DNA from 4 places in the Paenibacillus sp. 102 genome. Region 4 is predicted to be linked to each of the others. Evidence: riboswitches for the same ligand, from Rfam matches in the RefSeq annotation. Region 4 holds a riboswitch; each other region holds the start of a gene.

Region 1 (2,190 bases), on a different contig from region 4:
CGTTGCTTTGCAACATCGATCATATTTAACCCAATTGAAACTGGCTTACCAAATTCCAGTAGTTGCAACGTTAAATGCATATTACGCTCGAATTGAGAAGAGTCAACAATATTCAGCATATGTTGAAATTCTTCTGTTAATAGAAAGTTTGTAACGACACCTTCATCACGAGAGACAGGATTTAAATCATATACACCTGGTAAATCAATTAATGTCCCTTGCTTATTCTTTAACTTACCAACCTTTTTTTCTACCGTTACCCCGCTCCAGTTTCCTACATATTCATAAGAACCAGTTAACGCATTAAATAATGATGTTTTCCCTGTATTCGGATTCCCTAGCAATGCAACTGTATTCACGCTAATTCCACCTTTATCATTTTCGCGTCACAATGACGAATACTAATTAATTGTCCTCGGCATTCTAATGTACATGGGCCTTTGAACATCGCTTTTTGTTTTACACGAAGTTCACTTCCTTCAGAAAGACCAAAAGCAGCTAATCTCCGCTTTAACAACTTATCTAACGTCTGTAAATTTTTCACTAATACCTTTTCACCTATTTTAATATCAGCTAAACTCATAATTTCCCCCCTCAAAAAAGAGAATGATAATTATTTTCAGTGAAATTATACCACATTCTAAGAATCAAGTAATATAGCCTTTCCCTTCCTATTTGTTAACATTTTGGGACACTTATACTTAAATAATTTTTCTATATAAACTCATACTAGTTTGCTGGCATATAAGTCATGGCTATGCAAACAAACAGAGAACTCCACTCGTTTCCACTTGGCATGGGGCTAAAAAAGGATCCGACCGCTTCTATGCATGAGCGGATTCTCTCTTCCATCTAAAAAAATTCTTTTAATTCTCATCTATGTAAACACCCATTTGCCATTCTCATCCATTTCGATTACAATGAATCTAACAATCAAAGAATCTCGTTATCACAGGGGGAGCCTCGTTGCTGAGAGGGAATATAACGTTCCGACCCTTAGAACCTGTTAGTTAATGCTAACGTAGGAATTGTGCAAACGCCGAAATACATATACCTCATCATTTTCTATTTACGTATTTCATATCTCCCTATGATACATTATTCTTTTTTTGTGCAACTTGGATTTAGGGGGAATGACAACATGCGTAACACCAATTTACAAGCGATGATTGAATCTGCAATCCTTGCAGCCTTCGCCTTGATCATCGACATTTTACCACTATCAATTAAACTTCCAACAGGCGGTTCCGTTTCATTTGCAATGATTCCTATTTTTATTATCGCTTACCGCTGGGGATTTAAAACGGCTTTCTTAGGAGGCTTGATTTGGGGACTACTGCAAATTGTAGTCGGCGATGCATATATTTTAACGCCTGTGCAAGCATTCATTGAGTACTTCGTTGCCTTTGCTTTCGTCGGCTTTGCCGGTTTATTCTATCAACCTATTCAGCAATCAATGGCAAATAATCCAGGGAAGAAAACAATGGTCTATATTATTGTTGCTACTTTCATTGGTAGCTTTGCACGTTATTTCTTTCACTTTATTGCAGGCGTTATCTTCTTCGGAAAGTACGCACCACCAGGACAGTCCGCTTTCCTATATTCATTAATCGTGAACGGTAGTACAATGCTTGCTTCTTTCGCATTATGTACAGTGTTACTACTTCTTTTATTTACAACTTCACCACGCTTATTCCAAAGCGTTGGTGCATATAATATGAATTCAAAAAATAAGAGTGCCTAAATGGCGCTCTTATTTTTACTTTAGTGAGTTATATCTATAATAAACATGATAAATGCACATAAGAACATAAATACCATTACACTTAGTAAATTGCTATTCATGGCTAATCTACTCCTGACAAAACCTTATTTTCTAACCCAAATTATACGTGTAGAAAATAAAGATAAGGTAAAGATACTATGAAGATAAGTTAAAAAACAATAAAAAAGTGTAGAAGTTCCTATTCCTTTCTACACTTTTTTATCTAAATAGAAGAAAAATAGCACACCATCTTCCGTATTATTCACACCATACTCTACGCCATGAAGTTTTAAAATATTTTTTGAAATCGCAAGCCCGAGTCCTGTTCCACCTTTTGAACGTTGACGAGCCGTATCAATCCGATAAAAACGATCCCAAATTTTATCTAATTGTTCTTCTTCAATATGTGCACCTTTATTTTCAAT
Region 2 (2,190 bases), on a different contig from region 4:
TTTAATTAATTTGTATCGAAAAGATGTTTGATGAAAAAAATAGTTGTGAACCAGACGAAATAACTTGACAAATAAATATTTTTATGTTATAATAAAAAATTAATCATTTGAACAATTATCCTTAGCGTGATACATTTTAGTAAGTGAAATAACTTCACTAATTTATGTATCGAGGGAGACGTGTAATATGAAAATAGAAGACGGTCTAGCGGTGTTAAAATTAAAAATTCAAGAGTTCGAATTAAATCCCACGTTACTTTGGGATGAAAAAGAAGCTATATTAATCGATACTGGTATGCCAGGCCAATTAGAAGGGATTCGTGATGCAATGATTGGTATTGGTGTGCCTTTTGAGCAATTACAAGCAGTTATTTTAACCCATCAAGATATAGACCATATTGGAAGTCTTCCTGAAATACAGCAGAAGGCAGACCATTCTATTGAAGTATACGCACATGAATTAGACAAGCCGTATATTGAAGGACAAGCGCATTTAATGAAAACGGATCCAAGTAAAATGAGTAAAGACCAATGGGAGGCACTTCCAGAGGTTATGCAATTTCTATATAAAAATCCTCCGAATGCAAAAGTAAATCGGACATTAGAAGACGGAGGAAGACTATCATTTTTCGGAGGCATTGAAGTGATTCATACACCAGGGCACACTCCCGGACATATTAGTTTATATAGTGAAAAATATAAAACATTAATTGCGGGTGACGCGATGGTATGCGTTGATGGAAAACTAAGAGGGCCAGTTCCGCATACGACACCAGATATGGAAACAGCTACAGAATCGCTTAGAAGATTTTTAGAATTTGATATCGATAGAGTAATTTGTTATCACGGTGGTGTTTGTGATTCGAATGTGAAGGAGCAAATTAAGAGGTTAGTAGAAGAAGATAGATAACATTTGTGCACCTTTATATTATAAGTGCTGAATTTACAAATACTATTTGATAGTATTCTAGAATATGTTATGATTAATATCAAAGTTAAATAGTTTTATATATCTATCCACTAGGGGGGCCTTTTAAAGGCTGAGATCAACGAATATTTTTGAAACTCTTAGGACCTGATTTGGGTAATACCAGCGTAGGGAAGTGGAAGTGACAGAAAATGATATTTTTACAATATTGATGATGTCCAGTCTGCTTTCTTTACGTGTGTGTAAAGAAAGCTTTTTTATTTTGCGCACCTATTTGAAGTAGATCCCAGTAGTCTAGTAGTTAACGAGCAATTCGTTAAGAAACTTGTTTCATTCTTTATTATCAAAACGTTAATTGGAGGGCCTATAATGTCATTTTCACAGTTATTACGTAAAGAAGTTAATCCGATTTGGGAAGCAAGTTTTAATCATCCATTTGTCACAAAGCTAGGAGCTGGAACATTAGATTTAGCTAACTTCCGCTATTACGTTCTGCAAGATTCATATTATTTAAGTCATTTTGCAAGAGTTCAATCGTTAGGAGCAGCAAAAGCGATTGAATTAGAAACGACAGCTCGTATGGCGCACCATGCACAAAATACATATCAAGCTGAATTATCACTGCATGAGAATTTTGCGAAAAAACTAGGAATTACAGAAGAAGAAAAAGAATCGTTCATTCCTGCACCGACAGCTTATGCATATACATCACATATGTATCGCGCTGCATATGAGGGACATATTGGGGATGTTATCGCAGCCATTTTACCTTGCTATTGGCTTTATTATGAAATTGGTGAACGACTTAAGAAATGTAAACCGGAAGAACCAATTTACCAAGAATGGATTTCTGCATATGGTTCTGACTGGTTCCGTACTTTAGTAGAAGAGCAAATTGCAAGATTAGATGCTATTGCAGAAACAGTAACAGAAGCTGATCGCAAGCGTATGAAACAGCATTTTGTAATTAGCAGTCAATATGAATATTCATTTTGGGAGATGGCTTACACATTAGAAAAATGGCCAGTAGAAAAACAAGTAGAGGATGTAAGTTTATAAGAAAAAGATATGTCTCTCATCAAGCATGCAATAGTATAGAAAATGACTAACTTAGTTTAGTCATTTTTTTGTACGAAAATAATAATTTCTAGTTTTAGAAAAATCAATTTCACTAATTAGATGCTTATATATTATTAAAAAATTACATAATAAAAAGAAGGAAGAAGGTAGTTTTTATTGAAGGTTGTTTATAATAATCACAT
Region 3 (2,190 bases), on a different contig from region 4:
CAAGGTCAGCCGCATGCGCCGCAATTTTATACGTAATAACCCCTTCACGAACGTCATCTTTGTTTGGCAAACCTAAATGCTCTTTCGGTGTTACATAGCAAAGCATAGCGGTACCAAACCAGCCGATCATCGCTGCACCAATCGCCGATGTAATATGATCATAACCTGGTGCAATATCCGTTGTTAAAGGCCCTAATGTATAGAACGGTGCGCCTTGGCAAATATCAAGTTCTTTATCCATATTTTCTTTAATTAAATGCATCGGTACATGCCCTGGTCCTTCAATCATAACTTGAACATCATGCTTCCAAGCAATTTTTGTTAACTCACCAAGTGTTTCAAGCTCAGAGAATTGCGCTTCATCATTTGCATCCGCAATCGACCCTGGACGTAATCCATCTCCTAAAGAGAAGGAAACATCGTACTGTTTCATAATTTCACAAATCTCTTCAAAGTGCGTATATAGGAAGTTTTCTTTATGATGGAATAGACACCACTGCGCCATAATCGAACCACCGCGTGAAACAATACCTGTTGTACGTTTTGCTGTAATTGGAATGTAACGAAGTAGTACGCCAGCATGAATTGTAAAGTAGTCAACGCCTTGCTCTGCTTGTTCAATTAACGTGTCACGGTATACTTCCCACGTTAAATCTTCAGCAATCCCATTTACTTTTTCTAACGCTTGATAAATCGGAACTGTTCCAACTGGTACAGGAGCATTACGGATGATCCATTCACGAGTTGTATGAATGTTTTTCCCTGTTGATAGATCCATAATTGTATCCGCGCCCCAGCGCGTTGCCCATGTCATCTTCTCAACTTCTTCCGCGATAGAAGAGGAAACCGCAGAGTTCCCAATATTCGCATTTACTTTCACGTGGAAATTGCGTCCGATAATCATCGGTTCTGCCTCTGGATGGTTAATATTTGCTGGTAGGATTGCGCGGCCTTCAGCAATCTCTTTACAAACAAACTCTGGCTCTACGCCTTCACGAATCGCAACATATTCCATCTCAGATGTAATGATGCCCCTGCGCGCATAGTGCATTTGCGTTACGTTTGCACCTTCTTTTGCACGAAGTGGTTTGCGATCCATTTGTGGGAACACAGGTGTATGATTAGATGCGACTTTCACACCATCATCTTCCGGTTTCATTTCGCGTCCTTCATACTCTTCTACATCTCCGCGGTTAACAATCCAACCGTGACGTGGTGTTGGAATTCCCTTTTCCAACTCTACTTTGTACTCAGGATCTGTATAAGGTCCGCTCGTATCATACACACGAATTGGTGGGTTTGGTACACCATTTGTATCACTTTGGGCAATCTCACGCATCGGTACTTTCATACCATCACGCGGGCCATCAACATAGACTTTCTTACTCCCTGGTAAACTCGACTTCAATTCAATTTGCTCAGCTGAAACAGATTGCTTCATAATTTGTGTTGCCTCCCCTTTATCATTTCAAGAAATCTCCCTTACTCAGAACCTCCAACCAACCCCGAGCAATTTCAGTTATCTTGATTTTTACTTCATCCGATCATAGTGATCGGTTCAGCTTTAGGACGAGAAGAGAACTAGTGGCCAGCGCATGCCAAAATAAAAAGAGCCAGGTCCATAGTAAAACAAAGGACCTGGCTCATAAAGACATCATTATGTAAAGCCGTTAACTTCCCTACGCTGGTACGAGCCAGATCAGGTCCAAAGGGTTAAGAAGTTCTTGCGCTTCTCTCTCAGCCCACGCTTTGCTGGGCACCCCTAGTTTATCACTGATTTAATTTTCAATACTTTCTCATCATACACGATAATCAGAAAAATGCAAAGGAATGAATTCTAATTTTTATATGTTGTTTTTTTGTCTGTTGATCGATATCTTCTGTCGAACGGTCGATATATATCCATTTTGATTTGCTGACATCTACATTGCGGCTATGAAAACAAAAAAAGATTTCCACTCATTTTCTCCGTTTGTTTTCACTCGGCATGGAGCTAAGAAAGGGTCTGACCGCTACTATGCATGACTAGACGCTCTCTCCACCTAGAAAAATTAGGTTTTATGTCAACTTTTCAATGTGTATTTACATATTTTAAAAATCGCCGATATCTCAAAAAAAAGATGCCCGCGCGCGCGCGGGGCATCTTTTTCTTATTTACGGTATCATCCACGTTAAATAGTAGGCTTGTAC
Region 4 (2,190 bases):
GCGCGCATTGTTTGTAATAACTTAAGCATGTTTTTATCTACTGTTTGAAAACCTTCTAAAATACTGAGAGCAATTGGAAAGAAACAAACAAGAATAACGACCATCACCTTTGGAAGCATCCCATATCCAAACCAAATAATAAATAAAGGTGCTAACACAACAATCGGAATCGTTTGTGATATTACGAGTAACGGGTTAATCAAAATGCGAAATAGCGGAATAACATCCATAATAATTGCAATACTTGTTCCAAGTAAAATCGCAAAAAACAAACCAATTACAACTTCTTGCAGTGTTTGCATTGTATTTGGTAACAATAAATCTTTCATTCCAATTAACTCTTGAACGATTGCAGAAGGTTTTGGTAAGATCCACGGTTCAATTCGAAATAATGAAACAGATCCTTCCCATATAGCAATGAGAAGGATAAGCCAAATTGTTGTAATTGTTATGTTAGATCGTTTCTGGTTTTTCATATTCATCACGGTACTTCCAAACTTTCTCATTAATCGTTACACCAGTACTTGGACGATAATGAATTTTAATAGAAGTAATAACTTCTTCTGCCCCAGCATCGACACAAGCTTGTTGTGCACGCTTAATAACATCAAGAAGCACATCTAATTCTCCTTCAAGTGTTGTCTCCATTGCACCTACTTCATAGCGAACACCAGATTGTTGTACGACTTCAATTGCCTTATCAACAACGGCATACACATCTTTCGTTTTTGCTTGTGGTACGACTGAAAATGAAATGGTAACTTGTTGTGACATACTAAAATCCCCCTTGCAAAATGTTGTGTAAAAAAGAAAAGGCTTTCCTGCAAAATACGCAGGAAAGCCTTGTATGCAAGTTATTATACAATAACATGTGCTTACATCACTTTAAGTAACTCCCTACGCTGGCATTATCCAGATCAGGTTGAGGGTCGATGCTTTCTTACATCCTCTCAGCCAAATGGCTCCCCGGTCTTAATTCGCTTTCATTGTAGCATGATTTATTTTTTCAAACAAACAAATCTACATTTTTTTATAATATGATACTGCTTACAATCTATTGGTCATATATTTTATCATAGCAAAAATACAAGTATATTAAGGGGGGTAAAAATGGGAATTCGTTTCATTCAAATTTCTTCTATTTATTTTGTCATCGGTGTTTGTATGGGATTATTCATGTCAATTTCCGCTAATTATAAATTGACCGCAGTTCATGTGCATGTTTTATTGCTAGGTTGGACGTCTATGATGTTGGCAGGTATTTTATATTATATTTTCAAAGAAGCTGGTACCTCAAAACTTGGTAAATTACATTTTTGGCTCTTAAATATCGGACTACCGATTATGATGATTGCACTCGCTCTTGAGATTTATGGCCATCATGCAGCTATACCTTTTGTTGCTGGTGGAAGTATTCTTGTTGTTCTTGCTATTATCATTTTTGCTATTAATATTTTCACACAAATTAAAGAAACTCTAAAATAAGTCTCTTTTATAAGAAAAAAGCAGAAACGGATGAATTCGTTTCTGCTTTTTTCTTATAAAAGACATTTGCTATATATATTTATTATTTTTATATTAAAGTAAAATGATTATTTTTTCGAAATAATTTCACGAAATATAGTGAATGTTACTTTTTATGTGTTATATAATAAAAAAGGTTGATTTAACAGGTTTTCATTTGTTTAATTTAATAATTTTCATTCAAATTAAATTATTCAAAAATATCTTACCGTATGGATTTTGGAGGTATTTTATCATGTTTTGGCTACAATTTATCACCTTACTACTCTGCATTTTTATCGGTGCACGCCTTGGCGGAGTTGGCCTAGGAGTAATGGGTGGAGTTGGTATGGCAATTCTCGTATTTGTCTTCCACTTACAACCTACCGCTCCTCCTATTGACGTTATGCTGATGATTTTAGCAGTAATTACAGCTGCTGGTGCCCTGCAAGCAGCGGGCGGAATGGATTACCTTGTCCACCTTGCAGAAAAAGCTCTTCGTAAAAATCCAAAGCGCATCACATTCTTCGCACCGATTGTAACATATTTATTCACATTGTGTGCAGGAACAGGTCACGTTGCCTATTCTGTACTTCCTGTTATTGCAGAAGTATCACGCGAATCAGGAATTAGACCGGAACGTCCAATGTCAATTGCCGTAATCGCTTCACAACAAGCAATTACAGC

What was found. A riboswitch is a leader RNA that binds a small molecule or an ion and turns the genes downstream of it on or off. The one in region 4 is predicted to bind thiamine pyrophosphate.
Region 1: linked by a shared signal. The riboswitch ahead of thiT (energy-coupled thiamine transporter ThiT) and the one ahead of AAIE21_RS21625 (MTH1187 family thiamine-binding protein) in region 4 are both predicted to bind thiamine pyrophosphate.
Region 2: linked by a shared signal. The riboswitch ahead of tenA (thiaminase II) and the one ahead of AAIE21_RS21625 (MTH1187 family thiamine-binding protein) in region 4 are both predicted to bind thiamine pyrophosphate.
Region 3: linked by a shared signal. The riboswitch ahead of thiC (phosphomethylpyrimidine synthase ThiC) and the one ahead of AAIE21_RS21625 (MTH1187 family thiamine-binding protein) in region 4 are both predicted to bind thiamine pyrophosphate.

The regions. Positions count from the first base shown of each region.
Region 1 is NZ_JBCGHT010000018.1:66,673-68,862, reverse strand. It holds gene feoB (ferrous iron transport protein B) at 1-359, opposite strand, end outside; gene AAIE21_RS24615 (FeoA family protein) at 356-583, opposite strand; TPP riboswitch at 945-1,046, shown strand; gene thiT (energy-coupled thiamine transporter ThiT) at 1,142-1,744, shown strand; gene AAIE21_RS24605 (sensor histidine kinase) at 1,975-2,190, opposite strand, start outside.
Region 2 is NZ_JBCGHT010000003.1:534,667-536,856, reverse strand. It holds gene AAIE21_RS11945 (homoserine dehydrogenase) at 1-31, shown strand, start outside; gene AAIE21_RS11940 (MBL fold metallo-hydrolase) at 188-910, shown strand; TPP riboswitch at 1,013-1,119, shown strand; gene tenA (thiaminase II) at 1,298-1,987, shown strand.
Region 3 is NZ_JBCGHT010000007.1:194,497-196,686, reverse strand. It holds gene thiC (phosphomethylpyrimidine synthase ThiC) at 1-1,441, opposite strand, end outside; TPP riboswitch at 1,660-1,774, opposite strand; gene lldP (L-lactate permease) at 2,155-2,190, opposite strand, start outside.
Region 4 is NZ_JBCGHT010000013.1:31,742-33,931, reverse strand. It holds gene AAIE21_RS21630 (ABC transporter permease) at 1-482, opposite strand, end outside; gene AAIE21_RS21625 (MTH1187 family thiamine-binding protein) at 454-774, opposite strand; TPP riboswitch at 878-979, opposite strand; gene AAIE21_RS21620 (cytochrome-c oxidase) at 1,111-1,485, shown strand; gene AAIE21_RS21615 (anaerobic C4-dicarboxylate transporter family protein) at 1,760-2,190, shown strand, end outside.